Regions from separate parts of the Zhaonella formicivorans genome, predicted to be linked through region 1. Evidence: a T-box and tRNA genes for the amino acid it is inferred to sense, from the RefSeq annotation. Region 1 holds a T-box; the other holds one or more tRNA genes.
The links. The T-box of region 1 lies ahead of leuS (leucine--tRNA ligase). A T-box ahead of a tRNA ligase gene usually reads a tRNA of that ligase, here a tRNA-Leu.

Region 1 (9,608 bases):
GGGCGGGGAATTTGCCCGGGGCATTGTTAACTATGCATCCTGGGAAATTGAAAAGATCAAGGGTAAAAATACCTCGGAAATTCTGGGGATTCTGGGACATAAGGACTACGATGAAGTCATCCACCGGGATAATCTGGCAATAAAGTTATAAATAATTCGCTCGTCTAAGTTAGTCACCGGTAGCCAGCATCCACTTGCAACCGCGTCCTTAGTCCTTAGTTGCATGTATGGCTTTTATGGACTTATAAAATCATTAGCCACTGGTCATTAGTAATTATGAAGCCAATGGATAATAGCTGAGAGCTGATGGCTGACAGCTGAAAGCTGAAAATCAACGACTAATGACTCGGCACAAGCCGGCGCCAAGCTCTATGGACTCGGCGCCGCAGGCCGGTGCTGGGGACTGGGGAATGGTGACTAGGAAAGGGAGGGGAACAAATGATCAAGGAGCTTATCTACGCGCAGGGAAAAAAGGCGAAAGAGGCGGCCAGAGTGCTGGCCACTGCTCCGGAAGGTAAAAAGAACGAGGCGCTGTTAGCTATGGCTAAGGCCCTGCGGGAAAAGGAAAGACTGATTGTGGACGCTAACCAACAGGATTTAGCAGAAGGAGAGAAAAAAGGCCTCAGTAAGGCGCTGTTAGACCGGCTGCTTTTAAACAGCAAAAGAATTGCTGAAATGGCCCAGGGGCTGGAGGCAATTGCCGCTTTGCCAGACCCGGTGGGTGAAGTGGTTTCCATGTGGACCCGGCCAAACGGGCTGCAGATTGGCAAAATGCGGGTGCCTTTAGGCGTAATTGGCATAATTTATGAATCAAGGCCCAATGTTACTGTGGACGCAGCAGGTTTATGCTTAAAGACCGGCAATGCGGTCATTCTGCGGGGAGGCTCTGAGGCTTTCCGTTCCAATAAAGCTATTGCGTCCATTCTAAGGGAAGCGGTGGCTGCGGTGGGCTTGCCGGAAAATGCCGTGCAGCTGGTGGAGACTACCGATAGGGAAGCTGTGGACGTAATGTTAAAAATGAACCAGTATCTGGATGTTCTGATTCCCCGGGGCGGCGCCGGTCTGATTCAAAATGTGGTCCAAAACGCCACTGTTCCGGTAATTGAAACCGGGGTGGGCAATTGTCATGTCTATGTTGACCAGGGCGCGGATTTGGAAATGGCTAAAGAGATTGTGATCAACGCCAAAACCCAGCGTCCCGGTGTATGTAATGCTATGGAAACTTTGCTGGTGCATGCGGAGGAGGCAGACAAATTTTTACCTGCACTGGCTAAAGAACTCCTGGAACGTGGGGTAGAACTGCGGGGCTGCCCCAGGACAAAAGCTTTGATTGCTGAAGCTTTGGAAGCCACGGAAGACGACTGGTACACGGAATTTTTAGATTTGATTTTAGCAATCAGGATAGTGGACAGCATGGAAGAAGCAATTGAGCATATTGCCAAATACGGCACCAAACACTCGGAAGCAATTATCACCAAAGATTATGCCCGGGCCAGACAGTTTGTGCAGCAAGTGGACGCTGCGGCGGTTTATGTCAATGCTTCCACCAGGTTTACTGACGGCTACCAGTTCGGGTTCGGTGCGGAGATAGGCATCAGCACCCAAAAGCTTCACGCCCGCGGCCCTATGGGACCTGTTGAGCTGACAACTTTTAAGTACATCATTTACGGTGACGGACAGATTAGAACATAAGGACGGATAATTGCAAAGAGCAGCTTCTTTTGCTAAAATATGGTTCAAAGCAGTCAAGCGGTACTGCAGTTTTCTGCTGTTGTTTGGGAAAATCTTCTTAACCGGGGTATTTTTATGACTGAGGAACAACTGCAAAAACTTGTAGAGGAAAAGTCAATGCAAGGTCCCGGTAAACGTAAAATCCGTCGTTTTGCCATTATGGGGGGGACTTTTGATCCTATCCATTACGGCCATTTGGTAGCTGCGGAGGCCGCCCTCGATAGCTTCAGCCTGGAACAGGTGCTTTTTGTGCCCTCCGGCAATCCACCCCATAAAAAAGAGTACCCTGTTACTGAAGCCAGGCATCGCTATTTGATGACCATCTTGGCAGTGGCCACCAATCCCCATTTTGAGGTGTCCACCGTTGAAATGGACCGGCCAGGATATTCCTATGCAATAGATACGGTTGCCGAGTTCCACAAAATATATGGGCCGGATACTGAGATCTACTTTATTACCGGAGCCGATGCCATTTTAGAAATATTAACATGGAAAAACGTGGAGAGACTCATGGAACTCTGCCAGTTTATTGCTGCCACCAGGCCTGGCACTAATTTGGATGTATTGCATGGCTTTCTTGATAAACTACCGGAAAACCTGCGCCGCAGGATTCATCTCATGGAGGTACCGGCCCTGGCTATTTCTTCTACCGATATCCGCAAGCGGGTGGCACAAGGCCGTACTATTAAATACCTTTTACCCGAATCAGTTGAACAATATATCGCGAAAAATAATTTGTACCGCCCATAGTTTTGGATTTATTTGTCTCACTCACCGTGTATAGATTTGAATCTGTAGTACATAATAGAAGTGATTTAATTTTTCCACGGTGAGGTGAAAATTTTGACCCGTACGCTCTACGTAGGAAATTTGCCTTGGGCTACTACTGAGGAACAACTGGCTGAAGCATTCAGGCAGCATGGAGAAGTAATCAGCAGTAGGATCATAACTGACAAGCAAACTGGTCGTTCCCGCGGTTTCGGTTTTGTGGAAGTTGCTGACGCAGATGCAGAAAAAATGATTGCAGCAATGAACGGTGCAGAGCTCGGCAACCGCGCTTTAACGGTTAATGAAGCTAAACCAAGGGAGTAATTGCTTGAAAAATAACCTCCTACGTCGGGCTCGGGCGAGGAGGTTTTTTAGATCACTGCTAGTGTTCAGCAATTGATAGAAGCAAAAATTCATTTATTGCAGGCTTTAAAGATTAAATTATCAGAACATCGGTTTACCCATACAATTAATGTAGCTAAAGAGGCAGGCAGAATGGCTTTGACCTATAAAGTTAACGCTGAAGCAGCTGTAGAAGCGGCTTTGCTCCATGACTATGCCCGGGAATTGAAGGAAGCAGAGCTGTTGAACCTGGCTGTACAGGCAGGTTGGCCGGTGAATGCCGTAGAAAGGGTGACCCCTTTATTATTGCATGGTCCCGTAGGAGCCTTTCTGGCTGCCCTTGATTTTAACATTTCGGATAAAGGCGTTCTGGAAGCCATTAAATTTCATACCACGGGCTGTGCCGGTATGGATAAGCTGGCAAAAATTGTTTATTTGGCAGATATGTTGGAGCCGGGCCGCAAGTTTCCCGGGGTAGAAAAGTTACGACCATTGGCTTATGAAGATTTGGATCAGGCACTGCTCAAGTGTTTGGAGCATACAATATTCTACGTTATCAATCAAGGTCAAATGCTGCATCCTTTGACAGTAGAGGCAAGAAACGAACTTCTGGCCGAAAAACTAAAATTAGGGAGAGGTTAATTTGTTAGAGGCAAAAGATAAAGCGCTACTCGTTGCTAAAGCTTTAAGCGATAAAAAAGGACAGGACATCGTAATTCTTAATCTTCAGGGGCTGACCCTGGTAGCAGATTACTTTGTGCTTGCTACCGGCAAGTCAGGCATTCAGGTCCAGTCCCTGGCTGACAACGTTTTAGAGGAGTTAGCCAAAGCCGGTTTGAAAGAACTTCGAGTAGAAGGATTACGGGAGGCCCGGTGGGTGCTGGTGGATTATGGGGATGTGGTGGTGCACATTTTCCAGGAAGAAGAGCGCAGGTTTTACGACCTGGAACGCCTTTGGGGCGATGCCAAGCGCATCGAATATGGGGAAGAAACTGCAGAAATCTAGTATAATTGACTTTTTTTGCCTGGTACATTATAATATCCGCGTAGGGAACAAAGCTTATAGCAATGAACAGGAGCAGTAAATTGCCTTGATTTGTGCAGAGAGCTGTTGGACGGTGCAAAACAGCCAAATCAGGAATTGAACTCGCCTGGGAGCTGTGCGGTGAAAACAAGTAGTCGCACCGGCAATCCGCCGTTACCGGAGGTAAAGTGGGCTTTTTTAGTCAATACGGGTGGTACCACGGGAGTTACCCTCTCGTCCCGAACGGGATGGGAGGTTTTTTATATGCATGTAGTAAAAAAAGCAGCTATAAGTTTTTAGTTGTTAGTTGTTGTTTTGAAAAATGATTCAACTAGCAACTAACAACCAACAACTAACAACGAACTTAAGTGACGTTAGTTTTTCTTAAACGTAAAGTTTTTACATATGAATTTACTTTGCACAAAATACGATATTGGGGAGTTGAAGCAGTTGGAAGAACGTTATTTGTTTTCAGAAATTGAGCCAAAGTGGCAGAAAAAATGGGATGAGCAGGATATCTATAAGACCAGGGAGGATTCCGGCAAGCAGAAATATTATGTCCTGGAGATGTTTCCTTACCCATCAGGCAATTTGCATATGGGCCACGTGCGCAACTATTCTATCGGCGATGTGGTAGCCAGATTTAAAGTAATGCAGGGCTACAATGTGATTCATCCCATGGGTTGGGATGCCTTTGGACTGCCGGCTGAAAATGCTGCCATCCAGAGGGGTATCCACCCTGCCGATTGGACCTGGAGCAACATAGCCAACATGAAAAGACAGCTCAAATCCATGGGTATCAGCTATGACTGGGAGCGGGAAGTGGCTACCTGTCATCCTGATTACTACAAATGGACTCAGTGGCTGTTTATCCAATTTTACAAGCATGGTCTAGTTTACAAGAAAAAGGCTCCTGTTAACTGGTGTCCGTCTTGTGCCACAGTTTTGGCCAATGAGCAGGTGGTTGAAGGAAGATGCGAGCGCTGTGAGAGCGTTGTGGAAAAAAAAGACCTGGAGCAGTGGTTCTTTAAAATTACCGCTTATGCGGACCGCTTGCTTGAGGACCTGGAAAAGCTGCCCGGTTGGCCCGACAAAGTTAAAATCATGCAGCACAACTGGATCGGTAAAAGCACCGGCGCCGAGGTTACTTTTAAAACTGAGGCGGGCCATGATCTGACTGTATTTACTACCCGGCCTGATACGATTTTCGGGGTTACCTATATGGTGATTGCGCCTGAGCATCCATTGGTGGAAGAGTTGACCAAAGGGACTGCTGAGGCTGAGAGGATCAAAGAATTTGCTAAAAAAGTACGGCAGATGTCGAACATTGACCGCATGGCTACCGACATGGAAAAAGAGGGCATGTTTACCGGCGCTTATGCCATTAACCCTTTGAACCAGGAACGGGTCCCGATTTTTGTAGCCAATTATGTATTGATGGAATATGGTACCGGTATCGTAATGGGTGTCCCTGCCCACGACCAGCGGGACTTTGAGTTTGCCCGGAAATATGATTTGCCGGTCAAAGTGGTAGTCCAGCCGGAAGGGGAACTTTTGGACGGTGCTACCATGGAGCAAGCTTTTCCTGCAGAGGGAATAATGGTTAATTCCGGGCAATTCAATGGAATGAACAGCGACGAAGCCCTTGAAAAGATCATCGACTATATGGAGGAAAAAGGCATCGGCAGAAGACAGGTCAACTTCCGCCTGCGGGACTGGCTTATTTCCAGGCAGCGTTACTGGGGAGCTCCCATACCTTTTGTTTACTGTGATAAGTGCGGCGTTATACCTGTACCGGAAAAGGATTTGCCGGTACTCTTGCCTACTGATGTAGAATTCAGGCCTGGCGGGGATTCGCCCCTAACCACCAGTTCCTCTTTTATGAATACTACCTGTCCTGAGTGCGGCGGCCCTGCCACCAGGGAGACAGATACCATGGATACCTTTGTGGATTCTTCCTGGTATTTTCTCAGGTACTGCGATCCGAAAAATGAAAGCGCCCCTTTTGCCAAGGACAAGGCTGACTACTGGATGAACGTGGACCAGTATATTGGGGGTGTGGAGCATGCTATTTTACACCTGATGTATGCCCGCTTCTTTACTAAAGTGCTCTACGATATGGGCATGGTATCTTCGGAGGAGCCCTTCCAAAACCTTTTGACCCAGGGGATGGTGTTAAAAGACGGCAGCAAGATGTCCAAATCCAAGGGCAACGTGGTAAGCCCCGAGGAAATTATCAACCAGTACGGTGCTGACACTGCCCGGCTGTTTATCCTTTTCGCTGCTCCGCCTGAGCGGGATCTGGAGTGGAGCGACCAGGGGGTGGAAGGCTGTTTCCGTTTCTTAAACCGCGTCTGGAGATTGGTGTATAGCTATGCCGATAGATTAGCCCGGGTTGAGGAGGGTAACCAGGTCTCAACCAAAGCAGATAAAGAACTGCGCCGCCTGATTCATGCCACCGTTAAAAAAGTTACAGAGGATGTGGGCCAGCGGTTCAACTTTAACACCGCAATCAGTGCTATCATGGAAATGGTCAACGGGTTGTACCAGTACCGGGATAACATCAGCGAAGCGGAGCAGAATCTGCCTTTAGTGAAAAACGGTTTGAAGCATTTGGTGCTGTTGTTGGCGCCCTTCGCGCCCCATATCGCCGAAGAGCTCTGGGAAGCGCTGGGTGGTACCGGCAGCGTCCATCTGGAGTCTTGGCCAAAATTTGACCCTTCCGCCCTGGAAATGGATGAGGTAAATATTGTGGTACAGGTGAACGGCAAAGTGAGGGATAAACTGGATGTGCTTCGCGGCATAAGCGAAGAGGAACTGAAAGCTAAAGTGCTTTCTGAGCCTAAGATCGCCAAGCACATTGAAGGCAAGCAGATTGTCAAAGTGATTAGCGTGCCTGACAAACTGATTAATATCGTTGTGAAGTAGTTTCATGCCCCCGCACGGGGGTTTTTCTTTTTGGAAATTATGGTTAAATAGGAGGAAAAAGACAGCATCACGTCGTAATTACCGGAAAAAAGGAAATAAGGGGCGAAAAATAATGTGGGAGCAATTGCCCAGACAAGTTAAATCCCTGTTTTTAATACTCCTGGCAGCTTTGATTTTCGGTTCCGGAATGCTCTTGGCCAAGGTACTGCATCCTGTACCTAAGGCAGAGGCTGAGATTGCTCTTGAACAAGCGCCTGCGGCAGTGGAAGAAAAAGGTTTAAAAGAGCCGGAGGGAGTGAAAGAAATCCTGGTTCACATAAGCGGGGCGGTGGAGAAGCCGGGAGTGTATAGCCTCAAGTCCGGTTCGCGGGTGAATGATGCTGTATTCCTGGCTGTCCCCCTGGCTGAAGCTGATCTGGATGCTCTTAACCTGGCAGCGCCCCTGGTTGACGGTCAAAAGATACCAGTGCCGAAAAAAGGGGAAGCTCCGCCGCAAATTGCCGGCGCGCAGGGCATATCCTCCGGCAGCGGTACGGGAAAAGTCAATATAAATACTGCCGGCTTGGCGGAACTGGACAGCTTGCCGGGCATTGGTCCCGCTACGGCGCAAAAAATCATCGATTATCGCACCCAGCACGGGGGCTTTAAAAGCGTAGAGGAGCTGGATCAGGTTTCGGGCATCGGGGCAAAGAAGCTGGAGGAACTGAAAGAGCTGGTAACGATATATTAGTCGTTAGTCGTTAGCCTTCAGCCGTCAGCAATTGCCCGTCGGCTGACTGGCCTAAAAGCTGTTGCTAACGATTAAAGATTCGACCGGAGGTCGTAACATGCACCGTATTCTAGTATTAGCCGTTTGTGCTTATATTTTAGGCATCCTGGCTGTCCGGTATAACTTGCTGCTTTTCACCCTCCTCTTTGTGGGAGGGTTGATTTATTATGTCCTTGTATTTTTATCGTTAAGCCCTTACAAACCTGTGAGCACTGTACTCATAATTGTGCTCTTTTTTAGCGCCGGGTTAATTAGAACCGCCATTGTACACCAAAAGATAAACAATTTGCCGCCGGAGTTAGGCCAAGAAACGGTCATGCTTGGACAAATTTATGCGGAGCCTCAAGTTTACGGGGAGCGGACAGCTTATTTTGTCAGGATAAAAACTTTAGGGGACCATGAGTCAGATTTCAAAGCGCTGCTTAACATTTTGACCCCGGAGCCGCTGCCCTACCGCTACGGGGATTACCTCAGGATTTCAGGTAAGCTGGAACTGCCCAAAAGGGCAAAAAACCCGGGTGAATTCGACTACCGCCGTTATCTGGAGAGGCAAGGGGTACTGGTGCAGCTCAATGTTCGTCCAGACCAGGTGGTTTTACTTAAAAAAGCTTCGGGGAATCCATTCCTTAACGCAGCGCTGTCGGCTAAAAACAGAGTAGAACAATCAGTCAAATCAATTCTGCCCAAAAAAGAGGCGGACTTGTTTAACTCCATTTTTTTCGGGGATAAGGGACTGTTGACAGCGGAGCAAAAAGAAATGTTTTCGGCATTAGGTATTATGCATGTTTTTGCAGTTTCAGGTTCTAACGTGGCTGTTGTGCTTTTGGTGCTGCTGGGACTGGCAATTCTTTTCAAGCTTGCGCCTTTAGCCAGGAACAGCATGTTTGTAGCAGGCCTACTCTTCTATGCTGCGGTAACCGGTTTTACCCCTTCGGTACTTAGGTCTACTGTAATGGCTTTGGGGGTGCTCTTAGCCCAATGGACTCTGCGGCAGTGGGACTTTTATGCCGGTTTGGCCGGGGCTGCGCTTTTTCTTTTGCTCTGGAACCCCCTAATGCTCTTTGACAGCGGCTTTCAGCTCTCCTTTGTAGTTACCTGGGGATTGGTTTATTTGACGCCTCTACTGGAGGAAGCGCTTTCCTTTTTGCCCCCTTGGCGCACTTATTTAACGGTTTCTTTAGCTTCCCAAGTGGCGGCACTGCCACTGACTGCTTATTATTTTAATATCATCTCCCTGGCCGCCCTGTTAATGAATTTGCTGGTTGTCCCGGTAATCGGCATTACTGTGATTTTGGGGATGGCTGTTTTCCTCCTGGCACTCCTGTGGGCTCCCCTGGCGGCGCCTTTCATTTACAGTGCCGGCTTTTTAATCTCCATTCTGGTACGATTTTTGGAATGGGCAGGACAGTATCCTTGGGTTGCTTTAAAAACAGCTACCCCAAGTATGCTGCTTATACTTTCAAGTTATCTGTGCCTTGTGGCTGTGGTGGAACTGCGTAAAAACAAGGATATCAGCACACGCTGGTTTAAACTGACACTGGTTTTTGCTGCCTTGATATTTGCGGTCTATCTTTTGCCCTTGCCGGGACATGGAAAACTGGAAGTGACTTTTCTGGACGTGGGGCAGGGGGATGCGGTTTTTATCCAAACGCCGGGAGGGAAGAAAATCCTGCTGGACGGTGGCGGGGAGAATTTTGCGGGTACGTATAACGCCGGGGAGAGGGTGGTAGAGCCTTACCTGACCAGGAGGGGCGTTTTTACGCTGGATGCAGTGGTCAACTCCCATCCTGACGGGGACCATCTGGATGGATTGTTCCCGGTATTGAAGCGGGTTAAAACTAATTTCATTATCACACCCCCGGCAGCGCATTTTGCTGCCGGATATGATGAATTTTTAAACCTGGCTGAAAAACTTGGCTACAAGCACCAGGAGTTGAACAGGGGGGACAAACTTAAACTAGATGGGGAAAAAGTTGTAATGGAAGTGCTGCATCCGGGAGATAGGCCACTGCCAACGGATAAAAGCCCCGACAATAATAATTCCCT
Region 2 (9,608 bases), 720 kb from region 1:
TAAAGCCAGATTTGAAGCAAAGTTTTGCTTCAGAAACTCATAATCTGCAGAGCAATGGACTTTATTCCCTATGAATTGTATATTCTTAATCCCCAGCTCTTCCGCCAATTTAGCAATAACCTTGGCTGATTGTACACTTGTCTTGGTAGGTTCTGTCACAATTAACATCAGATCAACACCTTCAGAAGTGCCTCTGGTTAAATGCTCTATACCCGCCCCCATGTCAAGGATTACAATTTCTTTCTTCTCCAGCAAAAGGTTGGAAATAACAGCACGCAAAACGGCATTTTCTCGGCAGTAACATTCCGTCCCTCCGCGTTTTAACCCGCCCATTTTCAAAAACTTGATATTTTCTTTTTGTAAGACATATTTTGCAAGCAATTCATCTACATCGGGGTTTAAAGTGTAAAAAGCCCCCTTCCCACCGCTTTGTGCCAAGATATCTTCCCGCATTTCCACCAACGGTCTAAGCTTAAGTATCAATTCCTCGGGAAAACCTAAAAAGTATCCTAAACTCAAATCAGGGTCAGCATCAACAGCAAAAACAGTAAAACCTTCTTGAGCAAAATATTTGGCTAATTCTGCGGAAACGGTTGTTTTACCAACCCCACCTTTTCCTGCTACAGCAATTTTCATAAGATCACCCCATTTGAGTTATTCGAATAATTGTAAATAATTGAATTTTCGATATTGGATTAAAAATTCCTTTTTATTCTTTATAGGAAATAGAAATTAAAGAAATTACTGTAATTAATAATACGACATCAACTTAAACATTCCTCTTGTGAATGTGAATATTATCACATATTTTTCTAAAAAAAATCAGATCTTCCTTTTCGTAGCTTTTTTCAGTACATCTTTATGCATTTCCCAATCCATCTGGGCTGCTACGGCAGAATTTTCGCCTTAGCTGTCAGGGAAGGCGGTACTTTTATTCCTAATTCGTTTGCAGTTTGCCAGTTTATAAAAATATCATTATCCCTGCTGCTTTCGACGCCCAATTGGGCAATCTGCTTTTCTTTTTTTAATAATTTCACAGCCATTTCCCCTGTTTGTCGGCCCAATTTATAATAATTAACTTCCACTGCAGCCAGTGCTCCTTGTTGCACACCAGCAGCCTCTCCCGTAAAAACCGGTTTTTTGGCCAGTTTTGCCCACAGCAATATTTCATCCAACCCGGAATTTACAGTCTTGTCGGTAGGAAGATAAAGCACATCAATCTCACCCAAAAGATTTTTGGCTGCATGCACTGCTTCCATGTCGTTTTCAACTTCTTTGGTAATTATGGTCATGTTATAGTCTGCCACACTTTCCCGTAACCTTTCAACCTGCAACGCAGCATATCTTTCCGCTTTGTTGTAAATAATTCCTATTGTCTTGGTTTCCGGAAGCAGTTCCCGCAGCAATTGAAGCTGCGCGCAACCAGTGGTAAGATCTGTGACGCCGGCAATTAGCCTTGCTGAATTATTTAACTTTTCTTCCAGCCCGGCACCTACAGGATCGGTTACAGCTGTAAACAGAACTGGGATACGGTTCTGTGAAATGGCAGCTCTGGCGCTTGGCGTAGAAATAGCAAGGATTAAGTCCGTTTTCTCCTTAGTAAATTTATCTACAATATATCTCGCTTGTTCTTCATCTCCCTGGGCATTTTCATAGCTGATCAAAATATTTTTGTCCGGTTCAAAACCACTCTCTTCTAAATAGTCCATAAAACCTTGCCTGGCAGCATCTAAGGAAGGATGTGACACAATTTGTATAACTCCTAGGGTTGTTTTTTTCTCCTGACAGTTGCCAAGAAGAACTAACGCAATAACAAAAAGCGCCAGCCATAGTCCTTTTTTTAACATAAACCATGTCCCCCCAAAAAAGCATCCTCAGTTAATTCTACTGCGCTTTAATCCAAACAATTCCTTTTATTGAATTAAGGTTCTAATAATTCACAGCAATCTCCAGCTCTTTAAGGACCTGGAGTTGTAAATAAGCCGTGCTGTCAGTAACTATTTTAATCATTTTTTTTCATACCTCACTAGTCAATCGATTCTCCTACGAGAATAATGTATAGTTTTTTTAAGTGTCAAGCATCTTTCTCTAAAATTACATGCTGAGTTTATGAACATTTGCCTGCTTGAGAAATAAATAAATAAAGTCCTTTATTTATTTTCTAAAGAATTTTCTAAAGGATTCTTAGGATTCTAAAGGATTCTAAAGAATTGAAATACCAGCTGTTAGTGTAAAATTACTGTAGGATACCCTGCAGGAAAAAAAGGGCAGGGGAAAGAAATAAGACCTCACCGTCTGGCGAAAGACGGAGCCTTAAGCCCTAAGGCAAAAAGACTCGAGAGGTGAGGTCTTATGGAAAAGATAATTCAACACTTATGGGATAAATTCCTGCTGGTTGGGGAAAACGTAATTGAGGCTTTAGAGAGAAAAATCACATATCCGGAGTTGGAAATCAAGGTTAAAGAGATCCTTAACCAATTGGGAAAAGACATACTGAAGATGGTCCTGGAAACCCAGGATGCTTATCTGGTTGAGCACCGGGAAGAACGTCCCGGTTGGGTGGTTGAGCGGCGTCAAGAAGAGAAACATGTGGTCACAGTCTTTGGAGAAATGAGCTATCATCGTACCTACTTTTACCATAAAGAAACCCAATCCTACGCTCATTTAGTTGACGACTATGCCGGATATACACCACACATGCGGGTGGATGCAGCAGCTAAGTCCGTATTGGCTGACATGGCTACCGAACAATCTTACCGTCGTAGCGGCAGAGGGCCGGAGCAGTACGGATGGGGAGAAAGTTTGAGTGGACAGACAGTCAAGAATACCATAGACAGAATTAAAGTGCCCTTGAGTAGCGATGATATAATACCTGCGCAAAAGCGAAGGGTGAGGATTTTGTACATAGAAGCAGACGAGGACCACGTAGCCCAGTGGGGAAAAAAGGGACGGATGCAAATACCGTTGATCTATGTACATGAAGGAATAGAAAAAGCAAGCCGGGGTAGGAACCGGCTCCGGAATGCCCGCTATTTCAGCGGACCGTACAAGACCATTGACGACTTATGGTTTGCTGTCCTGACTATATAGAAAAGCAATATGAACTAGACCAGATAGAAAGGATTTATATAAACGGGGACGGAGCAGCGTGGATTCGCAGCGGAACAGAAATAATACCCAAGTCCATATTTATACTTGACCTCTTCCACCTGAGCAAATATATAATAGCCGCTGTAGGCCCTGAGCCCAAACTACAAGCAGCCCTTTGGGAACATATAAAGCGCAGTGACTTGGAAAAAGTAATGGTTGTATTGGATAAAGCCCAAAAACTCCGTCCAGAGCGCCAGAAAGCGATTACAAAAACGAAGCGGTACATTCGGGGGCAGTGGGATGGGATAGAAGCGCGTAACCGATACCGTGAAGAAGTGCAGGGATGCAGCGCAGAAGGACACGTAAGCCATATACTATCTGCCAGATTAAGCAATCGGCCAGGGGGATGGAGCAAAGCAGGAGCCGAACAAATGGCCAGCCTTCGGGCAGCCAAAGCCAACGGGTTAAATATAAAGGAAATATACCTGGCCCAGCAAAAACAACCGGTAAAAGCGTTACAGGTAGACGCAGAAAAACTAAAAAGGGCCAAGAGAACAATCCAAAGGAACGTGGCAATAGAAATGATTCGGAATATGCCCATCCTGAAAGGACCCCAGAGTCCATTGACCAAGGCCCTCAGGGCACTAGCCGCTACTGCATAGACCTGTGCTAAGGGCAACCAGAAATAATATGTATCTTCATAGTAAAATATTAGCAATACAACCATATAATTCAAAAATTAATCAAAAAATATCAGGCAAATTTACAACGAGGCTACCGCTCTGAACCGGATAGGTGAATTTTTTTCGTAAAAAATCCTACAGTTACTTGACACTATCATACCAGCTTAAAAATGTTGACACAAAAAAAAATATTAGCTATAATAACACTTGTCGTTGTCGGGGCGTAGCGCAGCTTGGTAGCGCATCTGGTTTGGGACCAGAGGGTCGGGGGTTCAAATCCCTCCGCCCCGACCAGTAGACAAAATAATATGGCCCGTTGGTCAAGTGGTCTAAGACACCGCCCTTTCACGGCGGTAACAGGGGTTCGAATCCCCTACGGGTCACCAGGAGCCGTAGTGTAGCGGTTAACATGTCGGCCTGTCACGCCGAAGATCGCGGGTTCGATTCCCGTCGGCTCCGCCAACGCCGACGTAGCTCAATGGTAGAGCAGCTGACTTGTAATCAGCAGGTTGCGGGTTCAAATCCCATCGTCGGCTCCATTTTCATGGAGAGATTCCCGAGTTGGCCAAAGGGGGCAGACTGTAAATCTGCTGGCAATGCCTTCGCTGGTTCGAATCCAGCTCTCTCCACCACTTGATTGGGGCGTAGCCAAGCGGTAAGGCAGCGGATTTTGGATCCGCCATGCGTTGGTTCGAATCCAGCCGCCCCAGCCATAACCATAAAAAGAACAAAACACCTTCGCAAGGAAGGTGTTTTGTTCTTTTTTGCTTTATCGCTACACTGATACATAAAAAAACGGGAAATTTAGCAAATTAAGCGATGTTAGCATTTAAACTACAAATAGGATGGTGTAGCAAGCATGTCTGAACAAAAAGATTACCAAAGCAAAAATGAAAAATCAGGACCTAGTGTTCTTAGGGAAAAAGACTGTGAAAACTGTATGGAATCCGACTGTCCAGTCATTAACGGTTTATGCTAGTCAAAACTGAAGGCAATAAGTCTTGGTGCTGCACCAAGACTTATTGTTGTTCTATAAGCTGTTTTAAAACCATCCTTCCCTGTTTTTCATAAGCATCCAGAAATTGTTCTTCGCTTAATTCTTCTAGCAGGTGAGGTTCACTAAACCGCTCCAGAAACCATTTTCCCATAGCTAAACAGTATTTCACTTTCGTTTTATCGTTTATTCCGGAACAAGTTAAATCCAAACGGGCCCCGTCAAAATCATAAACTATTTTAAAGAACAGTTTATATTGCTTGTCGCTTATAGTTTTAAGTTCATAGCTTTGTAATATTTCTTCCATAAAATCATAGTAGAGTTTGCTCATTTCCAGATAAGTTATCGCCTCAGATGCTTCCAGCCAGCTATTAAGGTTCCACCGGCATCCTGTTAAAAGGCCTTTGCAATATAAACTCATTTGTAAAACAAAATTTTCTTCGCTGCGGCCTACCGGAAATAGCCGGCATGGCAACGGCCGGTAAGGATGGATCCGGCATTTTTTGCCCCGTTTGAATAAACACTCCCCTTTTTTCACATGCTTTAAGACAGGCAAAAACCAACCCGTATCCTGCAGTTTCAAGAAAAGCACATACTGGGGGATAAATTCGTGAGTTGGCAGATTTAAACCGGCTGATAAGCGGATTATATCGTAAGGGGTTAACTTGATTAACATCTCATTGCAACAATTGCCGCACATCTTACAAACGAAGTTAAAATGCTCCCCATTTTGCAAAACACGTTTAACTTCCTGCATAATTTTTCCCTCTTCCGTTTGCCTGCCGAGCTTGACCATTATAGCCCTAAAAATGCTTAACTGCACAAACAAGAAAATAGTAAACAAAAGTAAAAGGCCTTAGGATGCACAAACCTAAAGCCTCTACTTACTGGTGCGGCAGAAGGGACTTGAACCCCCACCCTGCTAATCAGGACTAGAACCTGAATCTAGCGCGTCTGCCAATTCCGCCACTGCCGCATTTCTTTAACCAGAACATTATTCATTATAACATGAAATCAGGATTTGTCAAACCTTCAAAATTATTTTTTTCTATTTTTGTTCAATTTAGTTCAAGATATTTTCTGTTAGTCATCATTTTACTTCCAGTGCAGTTCAACATCATCTTCATATTTTAAAGCTGTAGTAAAACCCGCCTCTTCCCCATTCACTTTCATGACAAGAGTTCCTTTCTCCTTTTGGGCCATTAAATCAAAATCCAGCAAAGCAAATAAATCCGACAAAATTGGCGGTGTTTTTTTAGGCCACTCAAACTCCATGTTTTGTCCATTTAAAAAGATTTTAAAATTAGCCCGCGCTGGATCGGTATTTCCACCGGTTTTAACTTCTAAAACATCCCCTTCCTGTAGCAAAGTGCTCATGTCGGCATTTTCTCCGTTTACTTTTAGGACAGCAATTTCTTCATGTTTATAACCCAATAAAGTTAGTATCTCCCCTAGCCGGTTCACAGTGTGGTACTCTATTTTGCAATTATCCTCCAAAAGGAAATCAGCATCAGCAGCTCTGCCGTTCACTTTGACCTGCGGCTTAACATGAATTTCTTGGTCATTAACCAAGATCCGCAGCGGATTTAAATTTACGACCTCTTTCAAAGTAGCTATGCGGTCCTTGCCATCCACTGCAGGAATAAATTTAATCTGATCTCCTTTTGTGATGTTATCCTCTAATTTACAGGGCCGATCATTAAGAAAGATCTGGGCAGGAGTGCCTTTGTGCCCGCGTAAAAATGTTAACTGGCCGTTAATTTCTACAGCCAAGGCTTTGCCAGGCTTACCATAGAGATATTTTAAATTAATGCCTGCAGCAATCAAGGCATCTGCTACAGTTGATTTTTGATAAGTCGCCAGTCTTACCGGTCTTTGATTTACCCCAACTTCCATAAACCTAAAACCTAAATTCTTTAAACCGCTAATCGCAATACCTAAGGGAGTGATCATTTGCGGCACACTTAAATTGTTGATTTTGCCTTTTATTCCTTTGAGAATTTCTTTGCCTTTGACTCCAATGCGGTTGGCGGGCAATTCCAGGTGCGCCGCAATTTTCGCGATTAAGCCGGGAGTGAGGCTGCCTCCGCCAACACAAATTACCGCCTGCGGAGCTCTCCCATTTACCTCCAAAAGCGCATTGGCTATTTGTTTTGCAAGGTCATCCACTGTATCGTCTATTACCTCTTTCACCTTGTCGGTCGGTACAGTATGAGCATTGCCGAGTACATCATGAAAACGTATTGTTTTTTTACTGAGTCCTCTTTTGACCTTTTCGGCAGTTTGAAAATCCAGTAAAAAAACCTGGGCTATTTTTTCTGTAATTTCATCCCCAGCAACAGGTACCATGGCATAGGTCTTTACAGAACCATCGGAAGTAATGGCAATGTCTGAAGTTCCCGCACCGATATCAATCAGCGCCAGATTCAACTGGCGCATATTGCTTGGTATAGCCATCTCCGCAGCCGCAATTGGCTCCAGGGTCAAACTCCGCATTTTTAAACCCGTGCGTTTTAGAACAGCAAATAAAGAATCAATAACCACCCTTGGAAGAAATGTGGCGATCACCTCAACCTCCATCTTTTCACCCATTTGTCCCAATAAGTTAACGATGCGGCTGCCATCAAGAAAATAATTGGTGATACTGTAACCCACGCAGTAGTACTCTGCATCTAAAGCATTTTCTTGTTGTAAATTTTGTTGCGCCATTTGTACCGCTTGCATTTCCAAGCCTAGTATATCTTCGAGAGTAATTTCCCGAAGTTCAAGCTGGAAGCACCCTTTTCCCTTAGCGGTCTTTAACGAACGACCTGCAGCTGCCACTGCCACTTCCTCTATTCTTTCCCCTAGTATTTTTTCCAATGATTGCTTGATATTTTGCACAACCTCTGCAACCAACGGAATATCGTGGATTTGGCCGTCGTACATTGCCCTTTCCTTATGTTCTTCGACTGCTGAGGCAATTATCTTGTAATTTTCTTTCTCTTTCTCCATAGTTATACCGACAACACTACGTGTTCCTATATCAATGGCCGTTATACGGTCCATACTCTTTTCCACCTCCAAAAATGTAGATTTACCATAATATTCGACTTATAATATAAGTATTCCTGTCTATACCCCGACAGAGCAACAAACACCTAACTTGGTGGCAAGAACGGAGTGAGCTATTTGTCTACAGGACTATTTATTGTTGGACTCAAGGATGCACTGCCAATTGCATTAGGTTACCTGCCTCTTGGCTTTGCTTTTGGTTTGCTGGGAGCCGAGGCCGGTCTGAAAACACTGGAGATAGTTCTGATGTCGCTTTTTGTTTACGCCGGCTCAGCTCAATTTATTGCTGTAAGTATGTTAAGCTCAGGCGCCAGCAATATGGCCATAATTATAGCCACTTTCTTTGTTAATTTCCGGCATTTTTTAATGAGTACCGCACTCTTGCCACATTTCCGGAATTTTTCGCCACGCGTTATTCCTTTGCTAGCCTACGAGCTTACTGACGAAACGTTTGTAGTATCAACCGCCAGGTATAGCCATGAACCGCCCCACCAAAGCTACCATTTGGGCTTAAGCTTAACATCTCATTTGGGTTGGATAAGCGCTTCCTGGCTAGGGGCCAGCACCGGCTCAGCATTAATCTCGACAGAAAAATGGGGCTTGGATTTTGCTTTACCTGCCATGTTTATTGCTTTGCTTTTTTTCACGCTGCGCAACAAGCGGTCTTATTTAGTGGCCTGCTTGGCCGGAGGTTTTTCGCTCTTTGCGGCTCTTTACATTCCTGGCAATTGGGGAGTGCTTTTAGCGGCTATTCTGGGAGCTACGGGAGGTGTAATCAGCGAAAAGTGGATAGCAGAATAGTCTGGTTGCTGCTTGGCATGAGCCTAGTTACTTATTTGCCAAGGGTTTTGCCTTTGGTGCTTTTTAAAAATTTTCAGCTTCCTGATCTGTTGTTAAAATGGCTTGGCTATATTCCAACTGCAATTTTGGCAGCCCTTTTACTGCCCAGCCTGCTGATTAGAAACGGGCAACTCAACATTGCCTCGCATAATGAATACTTAATAGCTGCTCTGCCTGCATTTCTGGTAGCCAAGACAAGCAAAAGCATGGTCTGGACAGTGCTGGCTGGAATGGGGGCTGTGATGTTGCTCAGGACAATTGGCTAAAAAATACCAACAGGCCAGCAGTACTGCTGGCCTGTTGGCTCAAGGAGGTCTATGAAGAAGTGAGTGTGTACTTCTATTATGACCCCTTTTTTTAATTTCATACACGTTCTTACTAAAAAGTTTCTATTTTTCAACTTGTGCCTGATAAGCTGCCTGAAAAGCCTTACGGCTGGCAGAGATGGTACGGTCAATGTCTTCCCAACTATGAGCCAAGGACATAAAGCCTGCCTCAAATTGCGAAGGTGCCAGGTAAATTCCTTGTTCCAGCATGGATTTAAAATAGGCAGTAAAAGCTTTCAAATTTGAGGTGGACGCACTTTTATAGTCGGTAACCGGTTGAGCTGTAAAGAAAACTGAAAACATCGCTCCCACCCGGTTAAATGTAGCTTTAACGCCACTGGATTCGGCCGCTTCTTTTAAACCTGCCTCCAAAAGGGCGGATTTTTCTTCTAATTCGGTATAAACGCCGGGTTTGCTCAAAAGATTAAGGGTTGCAATACCTGCGGTCATTGCCAAAGGATTGCCGGACAGAGTACCTGCCTGATATACCGGACCGGCAGGCGCAACTTGTTCCATAATTTTTCTCTTGCCACCGTAAGCGCCTACGGGCAAACCGCCTCCAATAATTTTACCCAAGCAGGTTAAATCGGGATCTATTCCATACAGCTCCTGTGCCCCTCC

Region 2: it has a tRNA-Leu gene. The T-box ahead of leuS (leucine--tRNA ligase) is inferred to sense a tRNA for this amino acid. The anticodon was not compared.

What each region holds. Positions count from the first base shown of each region.
Region 1 is NZ_CP085524.1:1,561,255-1,570,862, reverse strand. It holds gene proB (glutamate 5-kinase) at 1-151, shown strand, start outside; gene EYS13_RS07810 (glutamate-5-semialdehyde dehydrogenase) at 439-1,692, shown strand; gene nadD (nicotinate-nucleotide adenylyltransferase) at 1,849-2,481, shown strand; gene EYS13_RS07800 (RNA recognition motif domain-containing protein) at 2,575-2,823, shown strand; gene yqeK (bis(5'-nucleosyl)-tetraphosphatase (symmetrical) YqeK) at 2,896-3,483, shown strand; gene rsfS (ribosome silencing factor) at 3,485-3,847, shown strand; T-box leader at 3,901-4,110, shown strand; gene leuS (leucine--tRNA ligase) at 4,271-6,793, shown strand; gene EYS13_RS07780 (helix-hairpin-helix domain-containing protein) at 6,906-7,523, shown strand; gene EYS13_RS07775 (DNA internalization-related competence protein ComEC/Rec2) at 7,621-9,608, shown strand, end outside.
Region 2 is NZ_CP085524.1:844,608-854,215, reverse strand. It holds gene EYS13_RS04215 (ATP-binding protein) at 1-636, opposite strand, end outside; gene EYS13_RS04210 (ABC transporter substrate-binding protein) at 888-1,847, opposite strand; gene EYS13_RS16200 (UPF0236 family transposase-like protein) at 2,353-3,090, shown strand; gene EYS13_RS16195 (UPF0236 family transposase-like protein) at 3,066-3,752, shown strand; tRNA gene EYS13_RS04200 (tRNA-Pro) at 3,991-4,067, shown strand; tRNA gene EYS13_RS04195 (tRNA-Glu) at 4,084-4,159, shown strand; tRNA gene EYS13_RS04190 (tRNA-Asp) at 4,160-4,235, shown strand; tRNA gene EYS13_RS04185 (tRNA-Thr) at 4,238-4,312, shown strand; tRNA gene EYS13_RS04180 (tRNA-Tyr) at 4,320-4,405, shown strand; tRNA gene EYS13_RS04175 (tRNA-Gln) at 4,412-4,486, shown strand; gene EYS13_RS04170 (YkgJ family cysteine cluster protein) at 4,793-5,524, opposite strand; tRNA gene EYS13_RS04165 (tRNA-Leu) at 5,656-5,743, opposite strand; gene EYS13_RS04160 (cell division FtsA domain-containing protein) at 5,863-7,815, opposite strand; gene EYS13_RS04155 (AzlC family ABC transporter permease) at 7,939-8,622, shown strand; gene EYS13_RS04150 (AzlD domain-containing protein) at 8,607-8,927, shown strand; gene hemL (glutamate-1-semialdehyde 2,1-aminomutase) at 9,051-9,608, opposite strand, start outside.